Regions from separate parts of the Thalassospira sp. ABD4_177 genome, predicted to be linked through region 2. Evidence: predicted binding sites of a transcription regulator. Region 2 holds the regulator's gene; the other holds the start of a gene.
The links. The regulator PhoB, encoded in region 2, activates phosphate uptake and scavenging genes when phosphate is short. The targets are predictions, from matches to a motif close to TNTCATAAAACTGTCA.
Positions count from the first base shown of each region.

Region 1 (16,241 bases), on a different contig from region 2:
AGAAATGTTGCGGGCAGCATAAAACAGCCAGATTGCGCGAAAATGACGTGTGCGCAACCCCTCATAAACAGCGTGACGTATCATGGATATCATGGGTGTGATACCAATGCCGCCAGCCATTAAAACCACTGGTCGTTCTATCGCTATTTTTAGGAAAAAGTCGCCGGAAGGAGCGCCTGTCTCGATTGTATCGCCAATATTCAGTTTGTCATGCAGATGGCTTGATACTGCACCTTCGCGTTTCACGCTTATACGATATTTCTCATCAGATGGAGAGCTTGAAAGCGTATAGGTTCGCAACAATGGTTTGTCATGACCCTGCGGGTTGACCCGGATTGGCAGATGCTGGCCGGGCTGAAAGGACAGAGTGCCGTCCTGATCTGCAGGTTCCAGATGAAAGGACCGGATCAGATGGTTTTCCTGCGAGATTTGCGCAATTCGAAAACAACGCCAGGCATTTCCAGCTTTACCGGCGGATAGCCTCTTTTCGGCACTTTCCCAATCACCGGTCAGAAGGCTGTTGGGGGATATGCTGTTTTCTGTTGTATGCCAACGAATCGGCAACGCAGATTCCCGCCAGACCATTTTGCGTGGGAAAACCCGCCATAAGCGTTCTGCCCCCAAAAAGGCATCAATTTCCGGGCCTTCGGTGATGACTTCTGCATCACCGGTTAGTTGTAGCAGATCACCATTGGCAAAATCGGCAAAGACCAACCCGGCCTTTGGGTTGGATAGAATGTTGCCCAATGTGTTGAAAAACAGGTTGCCTGCAAAATCGGGAATGGTCAGTGTTCCCTGGGAATCAAGCCGGACAAAGCCCGGTTTTCCGCCACGATGGGATACGTCGATTTCGCGGGTTTTGCCATCACGGTCCACAAAGGTCGCGACGAAAAAAGTATCGGCCTTTGCGATCATATCGCGTGCCCGCGTCGTTAATTCCGTCGATGTTTCAGGATGCAACGATGGAACCGTAAAGGGATCGCCAACAAATTTAAAATTTCGCCGCCGGATATATTGCGGGCAATTGCCAAAACTGTGCCCGACGCGAATTGCAAACTGGTCATCTGATTGACGTATAATTTTGCCATTCAACCGGTTGCGCCGTCGTGTGTGTAACTCGATCCCGATCAAACCAATGGCCTGACCATCTTCCATGCCGCTATTTGCCGGGTCGCTTGAGTCGCGGGGAAGTTTGACAATCAGGTGATTTGGGTCCTCTGAAATCAGAAAGCCGGGATGATTGGCGCGCAATGTTGCCCAGACATCATCATTTTCATCCACCGTGCCAAATACGGCAAAGGGAAGTTGTGGATAAAACTGACGATGTTGTTCGATCAGGTGATTACGGAATACGCGTTTTCCGACATCCACCATTTCTTCTCGCACACCGGCCAGTTCCTGCATACGGATTTCGCCCTGGTGCCAGGGGCCTTCCTCGTTATCTTCTGACGCAAATGTGGATGATGTTATGACGGGCGTGTTCATTTTGGGCCTGCTTAGCATAAAAATTCTGATGGGCCGGTCTGTGTGGTTTGCAAAGGTCGCGAAAAGGGTGAAATGACGTAAATGACCGGCCCAATCCATCATCATGGTCTGTCACAATTCGTGATGGTGTGTCATGAAGCGACGCGAAGTCCGGCGTTCGTCTGTTCAAACGGAACAAAACCCGGTAATGCCTCGATGCGAGTCAACCAGCGGCGTACATTCGCATACGCGGAAAGGTCGACATTGCCTTCTGGCGCGTTAGCGATATAGCTGTAAAGCGCGATATCGGCGACAGTCGGGTGTGCAAGTGCGATCCAGTCATTCGCCGACAGTCGATCCTCGATCAATTTTAGGATGCCATGTGCACGCTCGATCACTTCGTCTGCATCAAATGGAACATCGAATACCGTTAGAAGACGTGCAGCGCAGGGGCCATAAGCGATCTGACCCGCTGCGACCGAAAGCCACTGCTGAACTTTTGCCGCATCTTCGGGGGTTTCAGGAAGCCATTCGGTGGCCCCGACTTTTTTTGCAGCATAAACCATGATCGCGATGGAATCAGAGATGACAAAATCCCCGTCTTCAAGAACAGGAACCTGACCGAATGGGTTCAGTTTAAGAAATTCAGGGGATCTATTTGCGCCATTGGCAAAATCGACATTGATGATCTCGTGATCAATGCCAAGAAGGCTCAGGAACAAATGAGCGCGATGGGCGTGTCCGGAAAGTGAAAAATAATGCAGTTTCATTAAGACGTCCTCCGTTTGGGGCGTTCAAATGGGATGAACGCGACGATGTAGTATGATTGTTTCTTTTTGGGGATAGAATTATCTTTGTTTGGAATTTACTATTCCACTAAATGGAATGGTTAAGGGCTGTGTGATGGATCGTTTTCAGGCGATGAATGTCTTTGTGCATGTGGTCGAAGCACGCAGCTTTGCCGCTGCAGCCCGGGAGTTGCGACAAAGTCCACCAGCTGTCACAAGGGCCGTTGCCTTTCTTGAGGACATGATAGGCGCGCGGCTTTTAATCCGTACAACTCGGTCTGTGACACTGACGGAAACCGGTGCGCGCTATTACACTGACTGCAAGCGGCTGCTTGCCGATCTGCAGGAAGCCGAAGCTGCAGCAGGTGGGGCTTATGCCAAGCCAAGCGGAATGCTGACCATCACCGCACCGGTTCAGTTCGGGCAGATGCATGTCGCACCAGTTGTTGGTCAGTATCTGGATCAATATCCTGACATACGCGCACGTCTTCTGCTTTTTGATCGTTTCGTCAATATCGCAGAAGAAGGCATCGACCTTGCCGTGCGAATTGGCCACCTTTCTGACTCATCGCTCACCGCGATCAAGGTCGGGCAGGTGCAACCGCTTGTTTGTGCGTCACCGGTTTATCTGGTGGATCAGGGCTGGCCGAAAACGCCCGCTGATCTATCTGATCACAAAATCATATCGACAACCGGTTCCTCTGCACGGCTTGACTGGCAATTCAAGCCGACACGTGCAGGAGGCAAGATGGTGCAGTTTTCGCCAAATGCCCGCTGGGAAACCAATTCGATTGAGGCCGCACGTAATGCGGCCATTGATGGTTGGGGGATTACCCGCATTCTATCCTATCAGGCAGCCCCCCATATTGCGTCGGGTCAGCTTTGCTCTGTGCTTGATGATTATGCCCCCGACCCGGTGCCGATCCATCTGGTGCATTCCGAAGGCCGCAATGCCCCGGCAAAGGTGCGGGCGTTTATCGATCTGGCGGTTGATACCTTGCGGGGCAATCCGTTATTTGAATTCGGGTAATTCAATCCTTGCGTGTGTTATGGTGTGCCTTCCTTGAGGTGATCGTGGGTCGTATTGCAGATGATCGAATGGGTGCGCACTGTTGCAAGTATTGGCATCAACGCCATTCTGCCGCCGCGTTGCGGGGGGTGTGGCGATGTGACCGATACGACCCATGCGGTCTGTGCTGATTGCTGGGCGGGGTTAAGATTTATCTCGGCCCCGCAATGTGCCTGCTGCGGTTATCCGTTCGAGCTTGATGATAGCGCTAACACACTCGGTAATTCCGATGAAGTCGGCCAGATGTTGTGTGGCAATTGCCTGCAAAAGAAACCGGCCTTTGATCAGGCCCGGGCAGCCCTGGTTTATGATGATCACAGCCGGGATTATCTTTTGCGGTTCAAGCATGCCGACCGTGGCGATCTGACGCCGCTTTTGGCGCGCTGGCTCTTTCAGGCGGGCACGGGCATTTGGGATCAGGCTGATCTGATCGTGCCGGTGCCGCTACATCGCAAACGGTTGCTCAAACGGCGCTATAATCAGTCGGGGCTTTTGGCAGCAAAGCTGTCGCGTATGACCGGTGTGCCATGGGATGGGCTGGTATTACGGCGGGCGCGCAATACCCGAAGTCTTGGCGGTCTGGGGCCATCGTCACGCAAGCGCGAAGTTGGCGGGGCCTTTGACGTGGATGAACTGCGTGCCATCAAATGCAACCTTGCCGGGGCGCGGGTTGTGTTGATCGATGATGTGCTGACCACCGGGGCAACCGCCAATGCCTGTGTCCGGGCGCTGAAGCGATCAGGCGCCATGCACGTATCTGTGATCACAGTTGCACGTGTCGTGCGATGACGTGCTGCAAGATTTCTGTTATATACCGCTCATCTGAATGAAATCCCTAACCGTATCAGACGCGGCGAACCCGATGTTTCGGGGCATCAGCGATGATCGGTTGCCCAAGAAAGGATGTATGCCACATGGCAAAAGTTGAAGTGTATGCCACCGAATGGTGCCCGTATTGCAAGCGTGCGCGCAAGCTGCTGGAAGAAAAGGGTGCTAAATACCAGCTGATCGACGTGATGATGGAACCGCGTCGTAAAAAGGAAATGATGGATCGCGCCAATGGCAAGCACACCGTGCCGCAGATCTTCATCAATGACGAACATATTGGCGGCTGTGACGAGCTGATGGCGCTCGAAGCGGCGGACAAGCTTGAAGGCAAGCTTTCTGCCTGATCGCATAACGGCGATTGTCATACAAAACCCCGGCCAATCTGGCCGGGGTTTTTCTTTGGTCTGATGATTGGGGGATCAGCTGAAAGTGGCTTCCATTTCCTTGCGGAATGCAATTGCCGGGTCCTTGATATCAAACTCGACATCATCCCAGGTGAGAGTCTGATCCATCGCCACCGGACGCTTGATCTTGAGGTGATGGGCGAGCCCAATCGGCAGGGCATTGTTCGCCTTGGAGGTCTGGGCCGGTGTCAGTTTGCCATAGACCGTATAGCCACCTTCACCATCGAGCATTTCACCGGCTTTGAGATCACGCTTGGCGGTCGCGACCGCATCGCCCGACCATGCGCGCGATGTGCCGGTGGCTTCTCCTCGCAGGGCGGCGGATGCGACTGAAATGCCAAGCTCCAAACCGATCAGGTGATAGGGCTTGTACATGGTGGAATATTGACCGCTTGGATCGGTCAGCAGGCCATATTCGTTAAAGCAACGTGCGACATAGTCGCTGGGGGCCTCAAACGTCACGTAAACGCCCCAGCGCAGATCGCGAAAGACCGGGCGGGTATCGCGTTCAAGGCTTGAAACCACCTCGACCGTGCCTTTGCGGTCAAGGATCCCGCCACTTTCTCGCGGACATAAAAGACGCGGCAAGTCATCCACTCCGCAAGCCGGGAATTGCAGCCCGCAATCCTGTGGGACCAGATCGCAGGCATTCGACACGGCCGCCATTTCAATGGCGGATTTGGTGCCATCAAGGAAGCTATTGAAAATCTGCGGGTTCATACCGCCTGCCTGGGCCTGTTCGGGTGTCAGGCCATAGTGATGCCAGACATCATCGGGCGTGACATGATGGTAAATCGGAAGGTATTTCGTGCCCTTGCCAGCACAGGTCACAGGCAAACCGATTGCACGTGCCCAATCAACCATTTCCGAAATCAAAGCCGGTTGATCGCCATAAGCCATGGAATAGACAAGACCGGCGGCCTCGGCCCGTTTGGCAAGCAGGGGACCGGCAAGAACATCGGCCTCGACATTGACCATGACGATGTGGCGACCATGTTCGATAGCCTTAAGGGCAAAGCGAATGCCGGCTGCGGGGCTTCCGGTGGCATCAATGATGACTTCAAGCCCGTCAGCGGCAATCAGGGCATCGGCATCCTCGGTAATCCAGGTGGTGCCATCGCGATAGGCCGATGCGCTGTCCTTGGCGGCAAACTGATCATCAGACCAGCCCACACGGCGCAAGGCCGTCTTGGCGCGGTCAATACTCAGATCGGCAATGCCCAGAACGTGATAGCCTGGATGATGCCCGGCCTGACTTAAAAACATCGAGCCGAATTTGCCGGCACCGATGATGCCAACCCGCACGGGGTTGCCATCATCTGCGCGCTGGCGCAGCTTTGTATCAAGGTTCATTGGAATTCCTCCCGGACAGGAATTTTATCGTTCTTTTATGGTTCCGCCTTTTGTGCGCACGTTGGAGCGTTCGCAGTTGGTATCGTTATAGCAGATTTGGTGGTGCGAGGGGGCTGTTGGTGGCAGCGAGGGGAGGTCAGCTTGGCTTTTCCATGCAGGAAATCAGACGATCACGTGCATTGCGCCCATGATCACGCGCCAGTTTCTCGGCAAGAGGACCATCGCCGACACAGATTGCATCGGCGATGGCCTGATGTTCGGTCCAGATCGGATCACGGGGGTAACCGATCTGGAGATAGGCATGCATCACGCGTCTGATCTGAAGCCAGACTGCGGCGGATGCTTCGGGCAATAGGGGATTGCCCGACAAACGGTAGATCGTTTGATGAAATGCGACGTCGGCTGCAACAAGTTCTGCGGTGTCGCCGCTGCCCAGAGCGTGGTGTCCCTGTTGGATGGCAGCCCGCAAAGCCGATTCCCGATCCGATGCCATGGATTCTGCTGCAAGACGGGCCGCAAGCCCGTCAAACGCTTCTCGCAGGTCATAAACGTGACGCACCAGATCGCCGTCCACAGGTGCAACGCGATATCCGCGCCGACCCATCGGTTCGACCAGTCCGTCACGACGCAGCAACCCCAGAGCTTGCAACACGGGTTGCCGCGAGACATTGAGTTCCTCGGCAAGGGCTCCCTGACGCAACGGCGTTCCGGGAGGGAGAGCACCAGAACACAAGGCATCAACCAGGCGGTCATGCACTTCGTCAGTCAGACTTTTTCGGCCGGAAAGAGGTTCCATCTTCGATCCTCGTTAGGTGTACGGAATACTGTATACACTAATTTCAGGTTTGGAAAGAGTTGAATCAGGACGGGAAACGCACGCATCGTGATCTTTGGGTTTTGATGGGGGCAGGGGAATGCAACCAAGGTCGTGCATCCCTTGATAAATCGCGACCGGCTATCCCAATTGTCTATTGCCGGGGCGGGATGTCGTGCCCATCATGACAATGGATAACGATAAAAAGGAGACTGCGTCATGACCCGTTTCATTGCGGCCTGCGTTCAGGTCAATTCACGCGATGTGATGTCTGATAACCTTGCGCGAGCGGCAACCTATGCCCGCGATGCACGTGCAGCCGGGGCCAGACTGATCGCCTTTCCCGAAAACGTGTCGATGATGTCGTTTGGCGGATCAAATGTCCGTGCCGCAGCCTTTCCCGAGGATGAGCATCCCGGTCTGGTTTTCTTCTGCGATCTGGCAGAGGAGCTGAAAGCCACTCTGATTGTCGGATCGTTGCATGTCAAAGTGCCGGGTGAGGACCGGGTGGCGAACCGCTGTTTCGTGATTGGTCCGGATGGCAAGGTCATCACATCCTATGACAAGATCCATATGTTTGATGTCGATCTTGCCAATGGGGAAAGCTACCGCGAAAGCAAGACCTTCCGACCCGGCGATAGCGCCCGCCTGGCCGAGACCGAATTTGGCAAGATCGGGATTTCGATTTGCTATGACGTGCGTTTCCCGCATCTGTTTCGCGATTACGCCAAGGCCGGTGCGCAGATACTCAGCATCCCGGCGGCCTTTACCCGCACAACCGGGCAGGCGCATTGGCACACGCTTTTGAAGGCGCGCGCGATTGAAAATGGTTGCTTTGTGATTGCCGCCGCCCAGTGCGGCGATCATCCCGGCGATCGCCAGACGTTTGGCCATTCGCTCATCATTGATCCGTGGGGGCAGGTTTTGGCCGATGGTGGCACCGATCCGGGTTTTGTTACCGCCGAGATTGATCTCGCGCGTGTTGAGGAAATCCGCCGGATGGTGCCATCGCTTGGCAATGATCGGGAATACAAGCCCTGTTGATGAGGATGGATCGAAGTGGTCAGGCGTAACTGACCACTTCGAATTCGATGTCATTTTCATCACGGAAATAGAACCGGCGGCCGGGCTCGTAATCGGCATGGTTAAAGGTCTCGATGCCGTCCGCCTTGATGCGTTCTTCGGTCGCGTCCAAATCCTCAACGACAATGCCGAGATGGTTCAGCCCGCCAATCGTGGCATAGGAATTTTCCTGCCCGTTTTTGGGCGTGCCAAGGGCATAAATCGCGACATAGCTGTCATCATTGCCAACATGATAGGTCAGCCCGTCATGAATGGCCGGGCCCTGCCAGCGGATATGCCAGCCAAACCATTTGCACAGGTTGGCGGCGGTTTTGACCGGATCGGCGACGGTGAAATTCACATGTTCGAGAAATGCAGCACTCATGGCGTTTCCTTGTTCTTGTGGAATTGTCTCTAGTTTCCCTTCGTCGTAATTCCTCAACAATGGTTAAGGTCAAGGGCCAATTCCCTTTGCTTCATATAGGAAGCATGATGGTGTTTGTCGCATCCTCACGCGTGCTCACGAAACAGTGTCGCAACGTCATTTCGCTTTTTGAGCTTGTCCGGGCACAGTTGGGGCATCAGGGATTTTCAACCGGAGAACCAAGGATGATGTTCAAGCAGTTTTTAATCGGATCAGCGGTTTTGTTCGGCCTTTCGGGTGCTGCGATTGCTGGCGAGCAATATGTTGATGAAACCGGCTATGCCATCAGCGGATATGATGCGGTCGCCTATTTCAGTCTGGCGCAAAAGGATGTCGGCATGACCCAACCCCACGCCGTTCCGGGCCGCGCAGATATCACAGCAGACTATAACGGTGCGACCTGGGCGTTCGCGTCCGAGGAAAATCGCGACATGTTTCTGGCCGACCCGGCCAAATATGCCCCGGCTTATGACGGGCACTGCGCATACGGCATCGCCAAGGGCGGCAAGGTACCTGCCAATCCGAACCTGTGGCGAATTGTCGATGGGCAGCTTTATCTGAACATCACGCCAGCCGTGGTCGTTTTCTGGAATGAAGATATCGACGGATTTATCGATACGGCCGAAGGCAACTGGACGGGACTCGAAGCCAAGTCGGCATCGGATAAAAGCTGGATGGCGATTAACGATAATGACGGCACCTATGACATGGCAGCCCCGATCAAATAAGACATTCTGCGCCCCAACCAAGCACCCCGGTCAGGTTAACCTGCCGGGGTGTTTGCATGTCAGGGGGGCTTGCTTTGACGATCAGGTTTTCCCAGCGTCACAGCCACTTATGTTCATTTGAACATCAACTGTCATCAAACCGTCTTTGGACTTTTCCACCTGCGCGAGAAAACTATTCCCCGCTGTCATTACCTGCTTTCCGTAGGGGGGAATGCAGTTGGGCTGCAGGGGCAAATGGGCTTGTCGCTGCATATGCATTGAAATGGAGAAGTTCTCATGAAGCCGTCAATTCTCGCGCTGGCTGCAACCATGGTTGCAACGGCTGCGACTGCGCAGGAAATTCCGCAGGCAAATAACGAGTGGTTCACCGCTGCTCAGGATCGTATCCAGCAGGAAATCGCCAAACAGCCGATTACTAACCGCGCCAAAAACGTGATCATCCTGATCGCCGATGGTAACGGTGTTGGCACCAACTATGCGACCCGCCTTTTCGCAGGCCAGCAGGCAGGTGGTTATGGTGACGAGTTCGTTGGACCGCACGAAACATTCCCGTATCTGGCACTGGTGAAAACATACAACACCAACGCGCAGACCCCGGACAGTGCCGGTACCGGTACCGCCATGATGTCTGGTGTTAAAACCAAGGCGGGTGTTCTTGGTGTGAATGCCAATGTTGTCCGTGGCGATTGCTCGACCGTTGCCGGTAACGAGCTGGCCTCGATTTCAGATATCCTGGCTGCCAAGGGCAAGTCGGTTGGTATCATTTCGACTGCACGTATCACCCACGCCACCCCGGCATCGGCATACTCCAACTCGGCCGACCGTAACTGGGAAGGCAGCGTTCCGGAAGGCTGCACCCAGCAGACCGACATCGCCCAGCAGCTGGTTGCCAAAATGAAAGACGGCACCGTTGATCTGGCAATGGGTGGCGGTCGTCGTTTCTTCGTTTCTGAAGAAGCACAGACCGACGAGGGTGGCAAAGGTCGCCGCAAAGATGGTAAGGACCTGATTGCCGAGCTGAAAGACGCCGGTGTTCAGTATGCCTGGAACGATGAAACCGCAGGCAAGCTGGAACTGTCGGGCAAGCCGATCATTGGTCTGTTTGAAGACAGCCACATGAAATACGAAGCCGACCGTGCGGATGAGCCGTCGCTGGCACAGATGACCGAAATGGCCATCAAGTCGCTGTCAAACAATCAGAACGGTTTCTTCCTGCAGATCGAAGCGGGCCGTGTCGACCACGCAAACCATGCCGGTAACCTTGCACGTACCGTTCGTGACGGCGTTGCCTTCCAGGAAGCCATCGCGATTGCCGATGAACTGACCAACGATGAAGACACCCTGATCGTTGTCACCGCCGACCACGAACATGCGATTGCCTTTAACGGCTATTGCGGCCGTGGTTCCGATATCCTTGGCCTTTGCATGGATATCAGCAACGACAAAACCGAAAACACCGGCGAGCCGCTTCTGGCCGATGATGGCAAGCCTTACACCGTTGCAGGTTACCTGAACGGTGCCGGTTCGGTTCTGACCAAACAGGCAGATGGCAACTATTACGGTGGTCGTCCGGAAGTAACCCAGGAACAGGCTGTTGATCTGGAATACCTCCAGCAGGCGCTGATCCCGAAATCGTCTGAAACCCATTCGGGTGAAGACGTTGCTGTTTATGCAAAAGGCCCGTGGGCGCATCTTCTGGAAGGGACGATCGAACAGAACGTTATCTTCCATGTGATGCACCATGCCGCGACCGCCAACTAAGTTGGCACCTGTCGCAAGGGTTTAAGGAAAGGGCCATTCTTGGCCCTTTCCGCCATTTACCCGGATTGAAGTAAGACCGGTCTGCCGTGGCCGGAGATACCAACAGGACATGATCATGCAAAGACGTCAGTTCATCGCCCTTGGGGCTGCTTTTATGGCAACACCGACCCTGCTTCGGGCCGAGGATGCACTTCGGATGCGTGATTTTTACGAAAAAGACCAAAGCTTCACCCCGCTTGCCGAAGAACTGCAAGGCGAACGCATCACGGTAAACGGCTTTATGGCCCCGCCGCTTAAGGCTGACAGTACCTTTTTCGTCCTGACCAAACGTCCGATGGCTGTTTGCCCGTTCTGCGAGACCGAGGCGGAATGGCCCGATGACATCATGGCGGTTTATACCCAGCGCGTCTTTCGCGTCGTACCGTTTAACCGGCGCATTTCGGTTTCCGGGGTTTTGTCGCTTGGCGGATACAAGGATCCGGAGACCGGGTTTGTCAGCCGGGTGCGCCTTGAAAAATCAACCTTCGAGCTGGTTTGATGGCTGGCTTACCGCTTCGGATCGAAGGGCTGACCGTATCGGGTGAGGGCGGTCGCACCCTTCTTGAAATTCCAACATTGTCGATTGAACCCGGAACCGCGGTGGCTGTTCGCGGGCCGTCAGGTGCGGGCAAGTCGACATTCCTGTATGCCATATCGGGCATCCTGCCGATTACGACGGGTCAGGTTGTTTGGGGGGATCAGGTTCTTTCGGACATGAACGACCCTGCACGCGCAGCCTTTCGCCGTGATCAGGTGGGGTTTGTTTTTCAGGACCACTTGTTGTTCGAAGAACTAAGCGCCTTTGGCAATGCCAGTATCGCTGCCCTTTATGCGCCCAAACAGCGTCGGGCAGACATTCGCAATACCGGAACAGCACAGCTTGAAAAGCTTGGGCTGTCTGCCGGTGAACATCGCATTTCGGGGACCTATTCCGGTGGGGAGCGCCAACGGATAGCGGTTGCCCGTGCCCTTGCGGCAGACCCGGCGATTGTTCTGGCCGATGAGCCGACCGCAAGCCTGGATCGGGAGCATGCGGATCGGCTGGCCGATGATCTGATGCGTCTTGCGCGCGATCATGGCCATACCCTGATCGCGGTGACACATGACCCGGCGATGCATGCGCAAGCCGATCGGGTGATTGATATCGTGGATGGCAGAATACAGGACAGCGCAGCATGATGGCATTCTGGTACGACCTGCCGGTCGCTGTGCAGGACGGATTGATTGGCTTGGTACTGTTGTTGCCGGCAATTGCTTTGGGCGCGGTTGTTCTGCGGGGCTTTGAAATCCGACCGCTTTTGATTGCGCTTGTGCGTCAGCAGGTTTGGCTAAGCATCGTTTTTGTCGCCTTGATTGCGGTATCAGTCGGGATCGGCGTCGGTCTGATCGCACAAGAACGCGGGCTTCGTCAGGGCACGGCACGCGCAGCCGACAAGTTTGATTTGATCGTTGCCGCACCGGGCAGTGAAATCACCGCCATGCTGGCCGCGGTCTATTTGCAGGCATCCGACATGCCGCTGATTGACGGGGAAACCTATCACGCAATTGAAAGCCATCCCCGTGCCCAGCTGGTGGCGCCGATCGCCTTTGGTGATAGCTGGAAAGACGCGCCTGTTGTCGGTACCACGCCGCAATTTGTTAAGCACCTGAGCGAAAACCTGTCTGTCGGCCGGATGTTTGCCAACGAGGATGAGGCGATTGTGGGGGCGCGCGTGTCTTTGTCGGTTGGTGATCAGTTTTCGCCGGCCCACGGGGTCGGGGACGCGGCCGAAGATGATGCACATCGCGGCGCCAATTACACCATCACCGGCAAGATGCCGTTGACCGGAACACCTTGGGATCGGGCCATTCTGGTGCCGGTTGAAGCCGTTTGGGGTGTGCATGGTCTTGCGGTTGGCCATGATCCGCAATGGGATGGCGTTGTTGGCCCGCCGTTTGATCCGGCTTATTTCCCGGGAACGCCAGCCGTTCTGGTGCGCGCCGATTCACTGGGATCGACCTATGGATTGCAGGCCACCTTTAACAACGACGAAACGATGGCCTTTTTCCCGGGCGCCATTTTGGCCCGGCTACATGCATTGATGGGCGATGTGCGTCAGTTGATGTCGGTTCTCGCCGTCATCACGCAGGTTCTTGTCACAGCCAGTGTTCTGGCCGGTTTGATGATGCTGACCCGATTGCTGTCACGTCGTCTTGCCCTGCTGCGTGCCCTTGGGGCGCCGGGCAGGTTCGTCTTTGCGCTGACCTGGAGTTACGCGGTTTTCCTGATTGTGATTGGTGCGGCATCGGGGCTTGGCCTTGGCGTGTTGGCAAGTTGGGGGATTTCCCAGGCGATCACAGCGCGCACCGATATTCTGGTGCAGGCGACACTTGATTGGCCAGAAATTCATATCGTCGCCGGGTTTATCAGTCTGACCTCGGTTCTGGCCCTTCTGCCAGCCCTTTTGACCATGAAACGTTCCGTGATTGCGGGCCTGCGCGGGTGATGTTGCGGCACGCTTTAATTTGATAATGGAGAAATCGAAATGAAAACGGCCCTGCTGATTGCTGCTGCGATGTTGGTAACGACGCCTGCATTTGCCGATGATCACAAACATGATGACCATGAGCATGAACATGAGCACGAAGAGCATCATGTTTCTGAAAGCAGCTCACTTCGTTTTATCCATGCCTGGAGCCGTGAAACATCTGGTCATGATGCGCTTGTCTTTATGGAAATCAAGAACACCAGTGACAAGGACGTGGTGATCACGGGGGCCGAAGCCGATATCGCCAATGATGTTTCAGTGGTCGGTTTTCAGATGCAGTCTGGTGATGGCGTCTATGTCCCGATTGGGGACCTGATCGTGCCCGCCGGTGCCGAGATGGATTTGGCCCCGGAAGCACTGGCCTTCAAACTTACTGGCCTAAAGCAATCGCTGGAGCATGGTGGGCATTTCGATATGCATGTCCTAAGCGACGGTGAGGAAATCGAAATCGAGGTTGAGATTGAAGAAGCAGACGCCCATCAGCACAGTCATGCTGGCCATCAACATTAAGCTTCCGGTTTGCGGACAACGATAGACTGTCGACACGCCTTTGGATCGCCAGTGGCGGGGGCATGCACCACGCCTTCCTGACTGGCGATCACCTTCCAATCGCCAAATTGCGCCTTCAACTCGCCGGGGCGCAGCAGAAAGTCCGGCGATCTTGGGCGCCCATAAACCTCGTTCCCGACCATGAAGGTTTCATAGATCAGGGTGCCGTCTGGGCGGACGGCATCACGCAGGCGGGCAAATAACGGCCGGTGCAGGTAATTGGCGACAACGATCAGATCAAACTGCTGGTCGCCCAAGGGCCAGTGACCCGTTTCAAGGTCAGCTTTCAACCAGTTGATTTCCGGGTTGGCGTTGGTATCTGTTTGGGAAAGGTTGCGATCAGGTGCGGTGACCTGCCATCCCTGATCCGCCAACCAGAAACTGTGCCGTCCCTTGCCGCATGCCAGATCAAGCGCCTGATTGCGTGATGGGGTTGAGGCGGGGCAATGCTGTGTGATCCAGTTTGATGGCAATTGGGATGACATTTTTGTAAATCTTGTTTATTCAGTGTGACGCCCGTGGACTGGCGATTTGTGCCAAGGCGGGCCATATCATGTCTATATGATATGCTTATCGTTTTGCGGCAGGTTCGGCTTATACAAGTACCATCATGATTCTATTCCAGCTTAAATGCGAACATGATCACGAATTTGAAGGTTGGTTCAAGGACGGCGCGACCTATGAGGCGCAGGCCGAAAGCGGTGATTTGTCCTGCCCGGTATGTGGCACATCGAATGTTGGCAAGGCCTTGATGGCGCCGCGTCTGCGCACGTCACGCCAAAAAGAAGTCGCAGCCGAAAAGCAGCAACAAAAAGCCATTGCCGAAGCCACCCAGGCCGCGATAGCCGAAATCCGCAAACAGGTCGAAAGCAATTACGAAAATGTCGGCAACAAGTTCGCCGAAGAAGCCCGCAAAATCCATTACGGTGAAACCGAAAAACGTGGCATCTATGGTCAGGCCTCGATCGAGGAAACCACCGAACTGGTCGATGAAGGCATCGATGTCATGGCGCTGCCCTGGGATGACGAGACCAAAAAGAACTGATCAGGCGTTTTCCTGCTCAGTCGGGCTTTTGGGCGATCACCATATAATTCACATCAAGATCACGCGGGGCTTGCGACCAGGTATCGTTGATCGGGTTGTATGCCACACCCGTGATATCGCAAAGATCAAGACCCGCACCACGCAGATATCCCGACATTTCCGACGGCTTCACAAACTTGCGCCAGTCGTGGGTCCCGGCCGGCAGCCAGCGCAGAATGTATTCCGCACCGATCTTGGCCAGTGCCAGTGACTTGATTGTGCGGTTCAGTGTGGCGACAAACATCAGACCACCCGGCTTAAGAACCGATGCGCAGGCCTGCATGAAGAATTGCGGATCATCGACATGCTCAATCACTTCCATGTTCAGGACGATGTCGAACTGTTTGCCTTCATCGGCCAGCATTTCCGGCGTGCAGCAGCGATAGTCGATTTCAAGACCGGATTGCGCAACATGAATTTTGGCGACTTCGATATTGCTTTCCGATGCATCGATCGAGGTCATTCGGGCGCCCATGCGGGCAAGCGGTTCTGACAGAAGGCCCGCACCACAGCCGATATCGATGATTTCGATGCCTTTGAGCGGTTCGATGGTTTCCGGGTCGCGGCCCAGATGGGCGCAGATATTGTCACGCAGGATTTGCAGGCGCACCGGATTGAACTTGTGCAGCGGCTTCATCACGCCGTTCGGATCCCACCACTTTTCGGACATCGCAGAAAAACGTGCGATTTCATCGGCATTGGCAGTGCGGCTGGTTTGTGCGGATGCGTCCGACATGGTGTGGCTCCGAAGGCGTAAAACACTTTAGCTGTATGATGCTCTGTTTACGCGCGCGCGCCCGGCAAGGCAATACCGAGCTGTCAAATCGCACCCCGGAAAGATCGTTCCGCGCTCAGGGATATTGGGTAGTTTTCGCAGGATATGCGATGCGATTTGCTGTGTTTGGGTGATTTGGGACATTTTCGGGCCAAAAAAATCGCGTTTGCGCAATTTATCGGCATCCTTGACGCTTGTTTCATGTGAATTATGGCAGTATTGATAACGCCGCTTGGATCAGGGAAAGCGCTGCGAGTGCGGCATGCTATCCTGGACTAAGACCGGATCACATGCCGTCACGTTCGGACAGCCGATGGACGGCGAGCATAGCGGGGATACTTCATGGCCCGTATTGTCATGAAATTTGGCGGCACGTCGGTCGCCGATGTTGATAAAATCAAGAATGTCGCGCGCCGGGTGAAATCCGAAGTCGATGCCGGCAATCAGGTTGCTGTTGTTGTCTCGGCCATGTCGGGCAAGACCAACGAACTGGTTGGCTGGGCGCAGGAAGTTTCGCCGATGTATGATGCACGTGAATATGACGTGATCGTATCGTCGGGCGAGCAGGTGA
Region 1 is NZ_JBSWWO010000002.1:607,883-624,123, reverse strand. Features, by position in the region: gene ACXAF0_RS15680 (pyridoxamine 5'-phosphate oxidase family protein) at 1-1,590, opposite strand, end outside; gene ACXAF0_RS15675 (glutathione S-transferase family protein) at 1,617-2,234, opposite strand; gene ACXAF0_RS15670 (LysR family transcriptional regulator) at 2,368-3,282, shown strand; gene ACXAF0_RS15665 (ComF family protein) at 3,343-4,110, shown strand; gene grxC (glutaredoxin 3) at 4,236-4,493, shown strand; gene ACXAF0_RS15655 (NAD(P)H-dependent oxidoreductase) at 4,569-5,906, opposite strand; gene ACXAF0_RS15650 (GntR family transcriptional regulator) at 6,043-6,702, opposite strand; gene ACXAF0_RS15645 (carbon-nitrogen hydrolase family protein) at 6,940-7,764, shown strand; gene ACXAF0_RS15640 (VOC family protein) at 7,784-8,167, opposite strand; gene ACXAF0_RS15635 (YHS domain-containing (seleno)protein) at 8,392-8,934, shown strand; gene ACXAF0_RS15630 (alkaline phosphatase) at 9,211-10,695, shown strand; gene ACXAF0_RS15625 (hypothetical protein) at 10,811-11,233, shown strand; gene ACXAF0_RS15620 (ABC transporter ATP-binding protein) at 11,233-11,913, shown strand; gene ACXAF0_RS15615 (FtsX-like permease family protein) at 11,910-13,220, shown strand; gene ACXAF0_RS15610 (copper chaperone PCu(A)C) at 13,260-13,772, shown strand; gene ACXAF0_RS15605 (class I SAM-dependent methyltransferase) at 13,769-14,296, opposite strand; gene ACXAF0_RS15600 (DUF1178 family protein) at 14,422-14,856, shown strand; gene ubiG (bifunctional 2-polyprenyl-6-hydroxyphenol methylase/3-demethylubiquinol 3-O-methyltransferase UbiG) at 14,873-15,631, opposite strand; gene ACXAF0_RS15590 (aspartate kinase) at 16,013-16,241, shown strand, end outside.
Region 1: ACXAF0_RS15630 (alkaline phosphatase) is a predicted target of PhoB. The motif match lies at 9,064-9,079, and genes of this name have one in related genera.

Region 2 (16,241 bases):
CCTCGCTGATTGGCCCGTCGGGCTGTGGTAAATCCACCTTCCTGCGCTGCCTGAACCGCATGAATGACACCATCGACGGTGTCACCATCAAAGGCGAAGTCACCCTTGATGGCCGCGACATTTATGACAAGCGCATCGACGTGGTTCAGCTGCGCGCGCGCATCGGCATGGTGTTCCAGAAACCGAACCCGTTCCCGAAATCGATCTATGACAACGTGGCCTATGGCCCGCGCATTCATGGTCTGGTCAATTCGCGTGACGAGCTTGACGAAATCGTCATGACCTCGCTTGAACGTGCCGGCCTTCTCAAGGAAGTCAAAGATCGCCTGCAGTCGCCGGCAACCGGTCTTTCCGGTGGTCAGCAGCAGCGCCTGTGCATCGCCCGTGCGGTTGCCGTCAGCCCGGAAGTCATCCTGATGGATGAGCCGTGCTCGGCGCTTGATCCGATCGCGACCGCCAAGGTCGAGGAACTGATTGACGAGCTGCGCTCGAACTACACGATCGTGATCGTGACCCACTCCATGCAGCAGGCTGCCCGTGTGTCACAGCGCACCGCGTTCTTCCACCTGGGCAAGCTGGTCGAAGTCGGCGAAACCGATCAAATCTTTACCAACCCGAAGGACGAACGCACCAAGGGTTACATTACCGGCCGCTTCGGTTAAGTGAGCCAGGAGTACGCATAAATGGCTGAAGATCATACCCATATCGTAAGTTCGTTCGACGAGGAACTGACCCGTCTGAACAACATCATCTCGCAAATGGGCGGGCTTGCCGAAAGCCAGCTTATTTCGTCGATCCGCTCGATCGTCAAACGCGATTCCGAGCTGGCCGAAAAAGTCATCCTGTCCGATCAGCGCATCGACGTTCTCGAACAGGAAGTCCAGGACTTTGCCGTTCGTCTGCTGGCGCTCCGTCAGCCGATGGCAGATGACCTGCGTCAGGTCGTGACCGCGCTCAAGCTGTCGAACGATCTCGAACGCATTGGTGATTTGGCCAAAAACATCGCCAAACGCGCCCAGGTCCTGAACCAGATCCCGCCGATCCGCCCGGTTCAGGCGATCCCGAACATGGCCAAGCTGGCCCAGGAAATCATCAAGGATGTCCTGGACGCCTATATCGAAGGCGATGCCGACAAGGCCCACCGTGTCTGGGAACGCGATCAGGAAGTGGACGATATGTACAATTCGCTGTTCCGCGAATTGCTGACCTACATGATGGAAGATCCGCGCAACATCACCGCGTCGACCCATCTGTTGTTCATTGCCAAGAACATCGAACGTATTGGCGACCACGCCACCAACATCGCCGAAACGATCTATTACCGGATCAAGGGCGAGGACCTGCCGGGTGTTGACCGGCCAAAAAACGACGCAGCGAACTTCGCTGTTGTCGAACCGAATGAGTGACACTGGAGCATAGGAAGATGGACCCAACGGTTCTTATCGTCGAGGACGAAGCTGCAATCGTAACCATGTTGCGCTACAACCTCGAACGCGAGGGGATGCAGGTCGTCGAAGCCGGAGACGGTGACGAAGCGTTGAAAATCATGGCAGAAACCCATGTCGATCTGGTTTTGCTCGACTGGATGTTGCCCGTCATGTCGGGGATCGAGGTCTGCCGCCAGATCCGCCGCAAGCCCGAAAGCCGGGATCTTCCGGTGATCATGGTCACCGCACGCGGCGAAGAAGGCGACCGTATTCGCGGCCTTGATACCGGCGCGGATGACTATGTCACCAAACCGTTTGCCATTGGCGAGCTGCTGGCCCGTATCCGGGCGCTTCTGCGTCGGTCCGGTCCGGCGCAACCACAGGGGCAGTTGATCTATTCCGACATCGAAATGGATCTCGCCGCTCACCGTGTCAGCCGCAATGGCAAGGCGATCCATCTTGGCCCGACGGAATTCCGTCTGCTGCGCTATTTCCTTGAACATCCGGGACGGGTTTTCTCGCGCGAACAGTTGCTGAATGCGGTCTGGGGCCCGAACATCTATGTCGAAACCCGCACTGTTGACGTTCATATCCGTCGCCTGCGCAAGGCACTCAATGACGTCAAAGGCACCCGCGATATCATCCGCACCGTCCGTGCGGCCGGTTATGCGCTGGATTCCGAAACCGCGGCCTAAGCCGTTTTGACACGCGATCCAATGAAAAACCCCCGTTGCGATGCGCAGCGGGGGTTTTTGTTTTAAATCCGGAATGGCTTTACGGGGTGTCCTCGGCCGGTTTGTCGGTTTCCTCGGAACTTCTCTGTTTTCGCTGTGTGCGCGGCGCCAGTTCGTTCATCAACAGCATATCGGCCCGGCGGAATTTGGCGATTTCGGCATCGATATCTTCCTGCGGCACCTCGCAGGCGGCCAGAACGTGATCCGATAACCGCAAGCCGGTTTCAAGTACCTCCGGGATGGCGGCATCCGCGCCATGGCGTGACAGCGGCCCGATATGGGTGATGTCCTGCGCACGGGCAAAAATCTTCAGATGCGGATAATGCTGGCGCAACAGCGCAACCGTCTTCTCCGTCGCATGCGGGTTCCCCATGGCAACAACCGCAATTTTTGCTTCGTCGGTATGTGCCGCCCGGAAGGTTTCCGGTCTTGACCCGTCGGCAAAGTAAACTGGTAGGCCTTCGGCCCGGCCACGCGAAACCTGCTGGGCGTCACTATCAAGCACCAGGAACGGGATGTTCCGGGTTTTAAGCAACCGCGCCAGAACCCGGCCAACGCGCCCGCTGCCGATCACCAGAACATGCTGCTGAATGCCCTCGGACTCTTCGGCGATCTTGCCAAGCTGGTCTTCTTCCTTGGGATGGAGCTTTTCCTCGATCTTGTGACCAAGGCTGATCAGGGTCGGGGTCAGGGCCATGGAAATCGCCACCACCGGGATCAGCATCGCCGCAATATCAAGCGGCACCGCCCCGTTCTGGGCCGCCAGGGCAAACATCACAAAGGCAAATTCACCACCCGCCGCGAGGCTCATCGCGACCCGGATCGCGAGACCGGTTTCAAACCGCATGGCACGCGCCAGTCCGAACAGAACCGCCGTCTTGATGGCGAGCAACAAGACAAGCCACATGACGATGGTGCCGAACTGGTTATAAACCACGTCGGCATTGACCGACATGCCCACCGACATGAAGAACAGCGACAGGAACACCCCACGGAACGGCGAGATATCGGCTTCGATCTGATGGCGGAATTCGGTTTCGGCCAGCATCACGCCTGCAATGAAGGCCCCCAGCGCCATCGAAAGACCGGAAACTTCGGTAAGGGTGCTGGCCGCCAGCACGACAAACAATGTGCCAATGGCAAACAGTTCCGGGTTTTTAAGCGACGCGATATAGCGAAACAGTCGCGGCAAGACATAACGCCCAACCAGCAACAGCAACGCAACCGACCCGAAACCAAGCAGTATGCTCATCCACGGGCTGGTTTCCGTTCCGGCATTGCCTGCCGCCTGCACCATGATCAGGAACGGGCCAACCGCCACGTCTTGTAGCAACAGGATGGCAAGGGCGGCACGGCCAAACCGGGTATTGAGCTGCCGGTCGTCAGAAAGCTGTTTTAGGATGATCGCAGTCGATGAAAGCGCAAGCGCACCGGCAATGACAAGCGCCGTGGGCAGCGCATACTCCATCGCCACCAGAAGCCCCAAAAGGGCTGCCATCGACACCACAATCTGCAAAACACCAAGCCCGGCAAAGCGTCCGCCAATAACCCGCAGGCGATCACGCGAAAGCTCCAACCCGATCATGAACAGCAGGAAGACAACGCCAAGTTCGGCAACAGTTGAAATGTCTTCGCGTTCGGAAATCAGGCCAAAGCCGAACGGTCCGATAAAGAAACCACCAATCAGAAATCCGATAATCGAATTCGCACGAAGCTTGTGCGCAATCGGAACCGCAATGATCGCGGCAGTCAGAATAAGGAACAGCTCGAACAGAACGCTGTGATGCATGGCGAAAATCGATCCGGCAGGCGGTTAAATATCTGAAAATAACGAGATTAACAGGATAACGAAAATAACCCTGCCAGTCGTGGGTAAATTTGACGCATGTGAAAAATTCACACCCCTGTCGCAGCATCCGGTTCTGGCGCGCCGTGATGTGCTTAAACGTTTGCGTGCGCACAATGTCACATCCTGATGACTTGCCATTCGGCTTGCCAAATGCCATCTTCCGCGGGCCTGACAAAAGGCCGGTTTAATCGCTTTTCAAACGAGCAGACATTTTGGAACAACTTATCCCCTATCTTCAGATCATCGCAGGTCTTGTTTTACTGACAGCAGGTGGTGAATTCATCGTAAGGGGGGCGGTTGGTCTCGCACTTTTGCTCGGCGTTTCCAAAGTCATTGTCGGTCTGACAATTGTCGCCGCCGGGACATCGGCGCCGGAATTTGTCGTTTCGCTGAATGCGTCCCTTAAGGGCACGGCCGATATCGCCATGGGCAACGTTGTTGGCTCCAACATTGCCAATATCCTGCTTATTCTCGGGGCGGTCGCATTGCTCAAACCTGTCGCGGCGTCGCGTGTGACGGTTGTGCGCGACGGGGGCACCATGTTGCTTGGCACTTTGCTGTTCATTGGTTTGTGCATGTTTGGTGTGATCGAACGCTGGGCTGGGGCGATCATGCTCTGTGTGTTGGCCGCGATCTGGTACTTCACCTACAAGCATGACAAAAATTCACCCAGCGAAGCCAGCCACCTGCATGAAGAAGAAGTCGATGAAATCGGTGAAAAGCCCAAAGGCTGGACCAAGCCGATCATTGCGACCGTGATCGGCATTGTCGGTCTGATGCTTGGTGCGGACTGGCTGGTTGAAGGCGGGGTAACGGTGGCCCGTCAATTTGGCGTCTCCGAGGCGGTCATTGGCCTCACCCTTGTGGCGTTCGGCACCTCCTTGCCCGAACTGGCTGCATCGGTGGTTGCTGCTTTCCGCGGGCATTCCGATGTTGCGCTGGGCAACGTATTTGGCTCAAACCTTTTGAACCTGCTGGTGATCATTGGTGGTGTTTCACTGATCGCGCCGATCCCGGTGCCAGAGCAGATCATGAATTCCGATATCTGGATCATGCTGGCTGTAACGGTGGGTTTGCTGGGCGTTGCCTATGCCCTGCGCAAGATTTCGCGCATCACCGGTGTGGCATTCGTGATTGCTTATCTGGTCTATGTCTTCCAACTTGTCGTAGCATAAAGCATATTGCGTCTAATCTGCCCCATTTTGCCGGAGAGAACCTTCTGTCCGGCGAGGAAAGGACCGCAGTACGTAGCGGGGCTACGTGCAAGGAGCTTGACGCTGCGGGGCGGAAGGTTCTCCCGGCCCGAAGGGTTTGTTTTTGGCGGCGTTTCGCGGCGTTACACCGTTTGACCGATGCACCGCATCGCTCTGCACGCTGTGCCTTGCCAAACGACACGCCAAAAACAAACACAATGGAGCAGATTAGACGCAATATGCTTTAATCAGTTCAATCAGGTTCCGGCGAAGCCGTTATAAGACCGGGACCACATGACAAGGATCGAGGCAGCGATGACAGCTCAGTCTCCAAAGTCGGTTTTGATTACTGGTGCTGCAAAACGCATCGGCCGGGCGGTCACCCTTGATCTTGCGCGTGATGGCTATGACATCGCCCTTCATTGCAATAATTCGCGCAGCGACGCCGAAGCCCTGGCAGGCGAGGTGCGCGATCTTGGCCGGCGCGCTTGTGTTGTTTCCGCCGATCTGACCAACGAAGAAGACGCCCATCGTCTGCTGGCCGATGCCAAAGACCAGCTTGGCCCGATCGGGGTTCTGATCAATAACGCCTCGACCTTTGAATATGATGATGTGAAGACTGCGACCCGCGAAAGCTGGGATCTGCATATGGAAACCAATCTGCGTGCGCCCTTTGTCCTGTCGCAAGAGTTCGCCAAACACCTGCCAGACGATTGCAAGGGGGCAATCATTAACCTGATTGATCAGCGCGTTTGGAATCTGACCCCGCATTTCATGACCTATACATTGTCAAAAGCCGGGCTTTGGACCCTGACCCAGACACTTTCCTTGGCATTGGCGCCAAAAATTCGGGTCAATGCCATCGGTCCGGGGCCGGCACTGCCTAGTAGCCGACAAACACAGGAAGATTTCGACGCGCAATGCGCGAAAACACCCCTGAAAATAGGGACAAACCCGCAAGAGATTTGCGACGCGGTTCGATTTTTCCTTGCCGCGCCGGCCATCACCGGGCAAATGTTAGCCCTTGACGGCGGGCAGCACCTTGATTGGGCGCCCAGTGGCGAAGACGATGCCCCCAACGAATGATGCCCGGTCGTGATGGGATAAATCACTGCCAAACATCGGGCCGGACGTGCGTGGTGATGCTGGAACCGCGCAAGAAAGCAGCACAAGGAAGACCGGAATATGACCGCAGGCCTTAAAAAGGATGCCAAAATTACGACACTGCCCTTTGCCGACTTGGCGGGCAGCCTGCGCCGTGTCTTTGTGCGTGACATGATCATTCACACCTCGATCGGGGTGTATGAACACGAAAAGGAAGCCCCGCAACGCGTTCGGATCAATCTTGATCTCGAAGTGCTCGAAGGCGACGGTGTTCAGAATGACGACATCACCACCGTGCTCAGCTACGAAGATCTGGTTGTCGGCACCCGTCGCATTTGCCAGGACGGTCACACCAATCTTGTGGAAACCCTTGGGGAAAAACTCGCCGATATGTGCCTTGCCGATCCGCGCGTTCGCAAGGTGATCGTCAGAGTTGAAAAGCTCGACGTTTTTGAAGACGTCACGGCAGTTGGTGTTGAAATCGAACGCCACAATAACGCGCGCTGATTACAGCAAACGATCCCGAAAAAATTTACTTTTCCGAGCCGGCAATCGAAGGGACTCTATGATTCCTCTAGGCCGAATCGCGATTGTGCTTATTCACAAGCATCTGGCGAATGTGAATCAAAGGAAAATATTCGATTTTTACGACTGTATTACCGAATGATTTCATGTTGACAGTATTTTTATTGAAGTAAATCAACAACTTAACTGTTTTGCTCAATAAATGGGCACTTCACAGAACGTTAAGACTCTCAAGGGGTGCAGGAAGTCACCCCCCTATTACCCACATAGTTATCCACAGACTTGGTGGACATCTTTTTTGGCATGGCGATTCCCCGAGATGCAGTTGCGATGTTAATCTTTTCCGCTATGTTCCAAAGCGTGTTTGCCAGTGACGATCGTCACAACTTTGGATGTATTTTAGAGTCCGTTGCTGCCCTGTTGAACAGCGCCATATTTACGTGATCGCGGAGTGCCTTGATGAAGCCACCAGTTTCCCCCGAAAACCCGACCGGGGATGATGCCCCGAAACGGGAAATCGGTTTGTCCCTTGATGGTGACAAAACCGAAGGCGGGGCGGCAAGGGGTGTCGAGGCGATCAAGCATGCGCTGAAAACCATGCCGGGGTCGCCTGGCGTCTATCGCATGATCGATGACAAGGATCGTGTGCTCTATGTCGGCAAGGCCAAGAACCTTAAAAAACGCGTGGTGTCCTATACCCGCATCATGCAGTTGCCGATCCGCATTGCCCGCATGGTGGCCCAGACGGTGCGGATGGAAATCATCACCACCCATACAGAGGCCGAAGCCCTTCTTCTTGAATCCAACCTGATCAAGAAGCTCAAACCGCGCTACAACATCCTGCTGCGTGATGATAAAAGCTTTCCCTATATCCTGATCACCGAGGATCACGACTATCCGCGCATCGTCAAACATCGTGGCGCACGCGCCAAGGATGGCAGTTGCTTTGGTCCCTTTGCCTCGGCCTGGGCGGTCAACAATACGATTAACCATCTACAACGTGCCTTTTTGCTGCGTTCGTGCACCGATGGTGTGTTTGCCAACCGTTCGCGCCCGTGCCTGCTGTATCAAATCAAACGCTGTGCTGCCCCCTGTGTCGATCGGATTTCCAAGTCCGAGTATGACGGGCTTGTTGATATTTGCCGGGACTTCCTGACCGGGCGCAGCCAGAAAATCCTCAAGCAGCTTGAAGCAGACATGATGGATGCGTCGGAAAAGATGGAGTTCGAACAGGCCGCGATGTATCGCGACCGTATCCGTGCGCTCAGCCAGATCCGCTCGCATCAGGACATCAACCTCGAAGGTGTCGAAGAGGCCGATGTGATTGCGCTCCATCAGGAAGGCGGCCAAAGCTGCGTGCAGGTGTTCTTCTTCCGCTCGGGCTCGAACTATGGCAACCGGTCCTACTTCCCGCGCCATGAACAGTCGGCCGAAATCCCGGAAATCCTCTCGGCCTTTGTCGGACAGTTCTATGCCGACAAACCTGCCCCCAAGCAGGTCTTTCTCTCGCACGAGATCGAAGGCCAGGAACTGGTCGAAACAGCACTTGGCGTAAATAACAATCGCAAGATCGAATTGCTTGTGCCCAAGCGCGGCGGCAAGCGCAAGCTGGTCGAACATGCCCTAACCAATGCCAAGGATGCCCTGGGGCGCCGACTGGCCGAAAGTGCTACCCAGCGCAAGCTGCTTGAAGATCTGGCCGACAAGCTTGATCTCGAAAGCACGCCCGAACGGATCGAGGTATACGATAACTCCCACACCCAAGGCACCAATATGGTCGGCGGCATGATTGTCGCTGGGGCTGAGGGCTTCATGAAAAACGCCTATCGCAAATTCAACATCAAGGGCGATATCGCACCGGGTGATGACTTTGCCATGATGCGCGAAGTCTTAACGCGTCGCTTTGCCCGCGCGCAAAAAGAAGACCCGGACCGTGAAAACGGCACCTGGCCGGATCTGTGCCTGATTGACGGGGGTCTGGGTCAGCTCGGTGTGGCGCGCGAAGTGCTCGAAGATCTCGGCATCGAAGACGTCATGCTGGTCGGTGTCGCCAAGGGGGTGGATCGAAATGCCGGCAAGGAAGTCCTGCACATTCCCGGCAAGGCGCCGGTGCGTCTCGATATGAAGGATCCGGTGCTTTACTTCATTCAGCGCCTGCGTGATGAAGCCCACCGTTGGGCAATTGGCACCCATCGCGCCAAACGCGCCAAGCAGATCGGCAAAAGCGTTCTGGATTCGGTACCCGGTGTCGGCGGTGCGCGCAAAAAGGCGCTTTTGCATCACTTCGGCTCGGCCCGCGGGGTGGCGGATGCCGGTCTGGCCGACCTTGAAGCCGTCGATGGCATCAGTGCTGCGCTCGCTCGAAAGATTTATGATCATTTCCACGAAGGAAAGTGATCACTTTCGCGCCTGAATGTTGCGATAGCGAACAATGGGAAAGCAGCCCTTGTGGTATATGCCTCAAGCCTTTAATAATTGCGCGGCTTTGGGCGGTGATGTGCCCGGGGCCGTGACGACAACCGTGACGCCATCGCAATAAAATCCGTCAAACAGGCCCCGTTTATGAAGAACCAGATTCCCAATCTGCTGACCATGTCGCGCATATTCGTAATTCCGGCGCTGATTGCGTCGTTTTACATCAATGGTCCGGTTGGCAACTGGATCGGCTTTGCCCTGTTTGCTTTTGCCGGGGTGACGGACTTCTTTGACGGCTATCTGGCGCGCAGCATGAATGTGGTCTCCCCGCTTGGTCGTTTTCTTGATCCGATTGCCGACAAGCTGCTGGTGGCGGCGGCCCTGATGATGATGGTGGCATTTGAACGCATTTCCGGTTTTGCGGTATTGCCCGCGGTGATCATCATGTGCCGCGAAATCATGGTTTCGGGCCTGCGCGAACATCTGGCCGAGATCAAGGTGCCGCTGCCGGTCACGGTGCTTGCCAAATGGAAAACCACGGCACAGATTCTGGCCATCGGCTTCCTTCTGGTTGGCGATGCGTCGCCCGAAATGATCCCCTCGATCCTGATTGGTGATATCCTGCTGTGGATTGCCGGGATCGTCACGGTTCAGACCGGCTATATTTATCTGCGCACCGGCCTCAAGCATCTCGACTAGGGCCGGATCCCAAGGTGGGACCCAAGGGCAGAACCCCATTTCACGCAATCCGGGACGGCGACAATGTCACGCGTTTCTGTTCAGCAACATGATTTTGACCCAGGTGCCGAACTTTCGGCTCTGGCCGATGGCCGTACCGATATCGGGGCGGCGGTCAGTTTTGTCGGGTTGGTGCGTGATATTCACGGTGGGGATAATGTCTCTGCCCTGACGCTGGATCACTATCCGGGCATGACCGAACGCGAACTGGAAAAGATCGCCGATGAGGCCGCGGCGCGCTGGCCGCTTGATGACATCCGCATCGTCCATCGCTTTGGCCGCATGTTGCCCGGCGAACGTATTGTTCTGGTGATTGTTCTGTCCGCCCATCGCCGGGCTGCGTTCGAGGCCTGCGACTTCATCATGGATTTCCTGAAAACCCGCGCCCCATTCTGGAAACGTGAAGAAACCCCGGATGGCGGTGATAAATGGGTCGAGGCAAAGGCATCCGATGATGCCGATGCCGACCGCTGGAAATAGCCGCTTCCGACCCGGGTTGTCAGATAAACTTCGCCAGGATCGATACCAGTTTCTCAAGCCCCTGCTGCAGGGCTGCGGCATCATTGACTTGCTGGCGCAGTTTCGCCATTTCCGCCATATCGATATCATCAACTTCCATCGCGTTACTGAGCTGCGCTGTCTGGAGGGTGGCAAGGTGGCTGGCGGCCTTGTCCAGGTGGGGTTTGGATTTGACCTGTTCGTTGATCGACGCCCCCTGATAGGTGACAGCGGCATCTGTGTAGGCCTGCTGCGCATCTGCAAGCAGCTGTCCGAATGTCTGGCTCATCATGATCTCCCTGTTTCCTAGTTGGTCGCGGTTTCAAGCAACCCGGTGCCGTGTGTTACAAGTTCTGCCGGGCTGAGGCTGCCGATCTGATCGGAAAGCTTGATGCCGTCTTCGACCGCACTGATCAGGGAAGCCATATCAAGCTTGGCGTAATTGTCGATCTGACCTTGCAGCTTGTTGCCAAGCGCCGAGGCGGTGACAAAGGCACGCAGGGTATCGGCCTGCATGGTGCTTTCATTTGCGATCAGGTTTTCCCAACGCTGCCACCAGGCCTCGACAAGCAGTTTCTCGGCTTCGGGGTTGTTGTGCTCCTGGCTTTTGATCTGATTAAGCTCGGCAATCAGGGTGCTGCGCCGGGTGATGAATTGCGGCGGGGTGCGGGCGAAATCACTGCTGATGGTCGCCAGTTGCTTGCGCAGTTTTTCAAGGATCGGACCCGATTGCGTCACCGCCGACGCGCCCAAGGCTGATCCGGCTTCGATATTGTCAAAGATCGCGACAAACTGCTGATACTGGCTTCGCAGATCCTTGAGCGTGCTCTGCCATTTGCGCGCGACATCCGGGTCAATCTTTACTGCGTCGGGATCAAGCAGGGTGTCGATATTGGCGGCTGTGACCTTGCCGGTAAATGCCTCGATATTGGCAACGAATTGGCTGCGTTTGGCGCTATCGGATTTCGGGAAGGGCGCGAACTGGGTGCTATAGGCCGCGTCATAGTGATCGAACGCCTGCTCGGTGGCGCTGCCAAATTGTGTGACCGACAGTTTCAGCGTTTCGGCCTTCTGGCTGCAGGCGGCAAGCAGGGTGATCGCGCCGATCAGAAAGCTACGGCGGATAAATGGTATGAGGATTGAAATGGTCATATCGGCCCCGTCTGATGATTTTGCCCGATCGGGCATCAGGTTTCAGACGGGGACGGGATCAGTTTGTGATCTGCGCAGGCTGATTGTTTGATGAAAACGAATAATCGTGCTGATTATTTGCTCAGCATGAAAAGCGCCTGATTGCCAAAGAAGTTGGAAAATCGGGTCTGACTGCCAAGGCTGAGTTTTGAGCCCGCTTCATTCAAAACCATCATGCAATCGATCGTCAGATTCATTTCTTCACACAGCCCAACGAAGTCCAGAACTGTGCAGAAATGGATGTTTGGCGTCTCATACCACATGATCGGCAGGTTGGGGTTTTGCGGCATGCGGCCGCGGAACATCAGATCAAACCGCGCGCGCCAATGTCCGAAATTCGGGAAGGACACAATCGCCTGCTTGCCGATGCGAAGCAACTCCGACAGGACTTCTTTCGGGCGCTGGGTTGCCTGCAAAGTCTGGCTGAGAATGGCATAGTCAAAGGCGCCATCCGGGTAGTCGCCGAGATCCCGGTCGGCATCGCCCTGCATCACCGGCAAGCCTTGCGCGACGCAATTGCGCACTCCTTCGTTCGATAGCTCAAGCCCGCGGCCATCAACCTTCTTGGTGCGGGTGAGATAGCCCAGTAGTTCGCCGTCGGCGCACCCGATATCAAGCACGCGCGTGCCCGGATCGATCATGTCGGCGATCAGCTGCAGGTCGACGCGGATACGGTCGCTGTGCGCCGGGATGTCCGTGGCGTTTGAAATCGTTTCTTCCATGATTATTTAAGCCCCCGGCCTTCGGCAGCGCCTTCGATAAAGCCGCTCAGAACCATGTGGAAATCCGGCTCATCAAGCAGGAATGCGTCATGGCCCTTGTCACTTTCAATTTCGACACAGCTGACATTGCAAGACGCCGCGTTTAGTGCATGCGCAACAATGCGGCTTTCGGCGGTGGTAAAGCACCAGTCACTGGAAAACGAGACAACACAGAACCGGGTTTTGCAGCCCCGGAACGCCTCGGCCAGACGGCCATCATATTCCAGTGACAGATCAAAATAATCCATCGCACGCGTGATATAGAGATAGCTGTTGGCATCAAACCGGTCGACGAAGCTTTTGCCCTGATGGCGCAGATAGCTTTCGATCTGGAAATCATTGTCGAAGCTATAAGTGATCGCCCCACGGTTCTGCAGCTTACGGCCGAATTTGCGATGCAGGGCCGGTTGCGACAGATAGGTGATGTGCGCAGTCATGCGCGCGACAGCCAACCCGCGCGAGGGCTTCTTACCTTCAAGCAGATAGTTCCCCCCACACCAGTCCGGATCGGCCATGACGGCCTGACGCCCGACTTCGTGAAAGGCGATGTTTTGCGCCGAATGGCGGAACGAGGTCGCAATCGGGGCGGCGGCGTAAACGCGCTCCGGATAGCTTTTGCACCATTCAAGAACCTGCATGCCGCCCATCGACCCGCCAATAACGGCAAACAGCATGTCGATGCCCAACGCGTCAATCAGCATGGTCTGGGCGCGCACCATATCGGCAATGGTGATGACCGGGAAATCAAGGCCCCACGGCTTGCCGGTTTCGGGATTGATTTCCTTGGGGCCGGTACTGCCAAGGCAGCCGCCAATCACATTGCTGCAGATGACAAAATACTTGTCGGTATCAATAATCTTGCCGGGTCCGACAATCTCGGACCACCAGCCTTCCTTGCCGGTGATCGGATGGACGTCATCGGCAACATATTGATCACCTGTCAGGGCATGGCAGACCAGAATCGCATTGGATTTATCGGCATTGAGTTCGCCATAGGTCTGATATGCCAGCGTGAAGGGGCCAAATTCCACACCGCTGTCCAGGCGCAGCTTTTCCGTCTCGCCGAGCACCATGTGGTGACCGGGAAGTGGGGGGCGCTTTTCTGTGTCGGTTGCGGTGGGCATGAATGGCTGTTTCCTTGTTTATTAGATGATTTTTCGCACAAACTGGCGCTCCGCTGTCGAGCAGATGGCACGTTTGCTGAAAATTCGCTTGTCCTAGCTATGAAGCAGAGCCGGGGTTAGTCAATCTTTTCTTTGCATTTCTGCGGCCCTGTCCTAATACTGTGCGCCGTTTTACAAAAGAGTGAAAAATGGCGTGCGAAGACGAAAATTTGGCAAATCTTGACCTGGATGGGCTGCGCGGAGAGATCGACGAGATCGATCAGGCGCTGCAATCCCTGATCATTCGCCGGACCAAGGTTGTGCAGGCTGTCGGAGCCTATAAGGACCGCGTGATCGCAGCCGGTGGCAAGGTCAAGGTTCCTTATCGTCCGGCCCGCGAAGCGCGGATCATGCGCACCCTTGTTGATCGTCATGAAGGTGCCTTCCCGACAACTGCCCTGATCCAGATCTGGCGCGAAATGATCGCCGCCGGCACGCGCCTTGAGGCGCCTTATACCGTTGCGCTTTGCCGCAATGCTGAGGGTGTGGATTGCTGGGAACTGGCGCGGCTTAATTTCGGTTGCCTGAACGAGATTGTCGAGTTTGAGACCCCGCGCGAAGCATTTGGTGCGCTGGAAGAAGGCCGCGCTGCGGTGGGGGTCTTCCCGAAGCCCGAGCTGGGCGAAGCCATGCCGTGGTGGACCCACCTGACAGAGCAAAGTGCGGTGCGCGTTGTTTCCAAGCTGCCGTTTGGCGGCCGTCCGGTCGGACGCGGGGAAACGACCGAAGGTTTCGTCCTGGCCGCGATTGAGCTTGAAGACAGTGGGGATGACCGGACTCTGTTTGTTGTCAGCCTGTCAAAAGAGATTTCGATGGATACCGTGCGCAAAAAAATTGCGGATGGTATCGACGGATCGGTAATCCTTGGCTTTTCTGACGATCCTGATGCAGATCGGCGTTTTGTTCTTGTTGATGTGCCGGGATTCTTTTGTAATCGCGCCGATGCGTTTCAGGCGACCCTGGATGCGCAAGGCCTTCGCCCCGAAAGTTTGCGGGTTGTCGGTGCCTATGCCGTGCCGATCGCCGAAGACGCACTGAGTTAACTATGCCTTGCTGGTCATGAATGGCCACTGTTTCCCTTGGGAGAATAATTGATGTCTGCGCCCACCCCACGCCCCGGAATTCTTGATATTGCGCCCTATAAAGGCGGCAAATCCAGTGCTGACAGTGCTCAGCGCGTGATCAAGCTGTCGTCAAACGAAGGCGCGCTTGGCCCGAGCCCGAAGGCCATGGAAGCGCTTCGCAAGTCGGCGGAACGCCTGCATCGTTATCCGGATGGTGGGTGTGACGTGCTGCGTCACAAGCTGGCAGATAAATACGGCCTGGAATTTGATCAGCTGATCTGTGGCAACGGGTCTGATGAAATCCTGACGCTTTTGATCCGTGCCTATGCCGGTCCGGGTGATGAAGTTCTGTATTCCGAACATGGTTTCCTGATGTATCCGATTGCGTCCATGGGCGTTGGGGCGACCCCGGTTACGGCCAAAGAAACCAACATGACCACCGATGTTGATGCACTTCTGGCGGCGGTTACCGACAAAACCAAAATCGTCTTTGTCGCCAACCCGAACAACCCGACGGGCACCTATATTTCGGATGCGGAAATGAAGCGCCTGCGTGATGGTCTGCGTGACGACATCGTTCTGGTGGTTGATGCGGCCTATGCCGAATTCATGACCGGTCAGGAAGATTATTCCGCAGGTGAAGCGCTTGTGAAAGCGGGCAACAACACCGTGATGACCCGGACATTTTCCAAGATTTATGGTCTGGGTGGTATTCGTCTGGGCTGGTGCTATGCGCCGCCGGCGATTGCCGATGTGCTGCACCGTCTGCGCAACCCGTTCAACGTGCCGCTGCCGACCCAGGAAGCTGGGGCCGCTGCCCTTGATGACGATGATTTCGTCAATGATTGCGTGCGCCACAATGCCGAAACGCTGTCCTGGTTCCGCGATGAGGTCAATGCCATCGCGGGCCTTAAGGCACATCCGAGCTACGGCAACTTCGTTCTGGTCGAATTCCCGACCGAAGACGGCAAGAATGCCGATGCCGCCAATGATTTCATGATGGCCCGTGGCGTGATCCCGCGCAAAATCGGTGCCTATGGCCTGCCGCAGATGCTTCGTATCTCTATCGGTACGAAGGAAGAAATGGAAATCTGCCTTCAGGCCATCAAAGACTTTGTGAACGCTTAAAATGACCCATACTGCATCCCAACCGTTGTTTGAAACCGTCGCCTTTATCGGCATGGGCCTGATCGGCTCGTCCATGGCACGTCGCATCCAGCGCGACGGCCTTGCCAACAAAATCACCTGTGCGGTCCGCTCGGAAGCGACCCGTGAGCGGGTGCTTGAACTTGGTATTGCCGATGAAGCCTATTGCGACATCAAGGACGCGGTTGGTGATGCGGATCTGGTTATGGTGTGTGCGCCGGTTGGTGCCAATGAAACCATTGGCGCGCAACTGACCGGGGCGCTGAAGAAAGGTGCGATTGTTTCCGACGTCGGGTCGGTCAAGCAGTCGGTGATCCGCGATATTGCGCCGCACCTGGATGAAGGTGTGCATTTCGTTCCGGGCCACCCGTTGGCCGGGACCGAGCATTCCGGGCCGGATTCCGGTTTTCCGGAACTGTTTGAACAACGCTGG
Region 2 is NZ_JBSWWO010000003.1:40,382-56,622, forward strand. Features, by position in the region: gene pstB (phosphate ABC transporter ATP-binding protein PstB) at 1-662, shown strand, start outside; gene phoU (phosphate signaling complex protein PhoU) at 684-1,406, shown strand; gene phoB (phosphate regulon transcriptional regulator PhoB) at 1,424-2,122, shown strand; gene ACXAF0_RS16170 (cation:proton antiporter domain-containing protein) at 2,202-3,950, opposite strand; gene ACXAF0_RS16175 (calcium/sodium antiporter) at 4,223-5,185, shown strand; gene ACXAF0_RS16180 (SDR family oxidoreductase) at 5,519-6,289, shown strand; gene folB (dihydroneopterin aldolase) at 6,389-6,814, shown strand; gene uvrC (excinuclease ABC subunit UvrC) at 7,292-9,229, shown strand; gene pgsA (CDP-diacylglycerol--glycerol-3-phosphate 3-phosphatidyltransferase) at 9,395-9,946, shown strand; gene moaE (molybdopterin synthase catalytic subunit MoaE) at 10,010-10,465, shown strand; gene ACXAF0_RS16205 (hypothetical protein) at 10,485-10,775, opposite strand; gene ACXAF0_RS16210 (hypothetical protein) at 10,790-11,671, opposite strand; gene metW (methionine biosynthesis protein MetW) at 11,749-12,396, opposite strand; gene metX (homoserine O-acetyltransferase MetX) at 12,399-13,559, opposite strand; gene ACXAF0_RS16225 (chorismate mutase) at 13,769-14,641, shown strand; gene hisC (histidinol-phosphate transaminase) at 14,693-15,790, shown strand; gene ACXAF0_RS16235 (prephenate/arogenate dehydrogenase family protein) at 15,792-16,241, shown strand, end outside.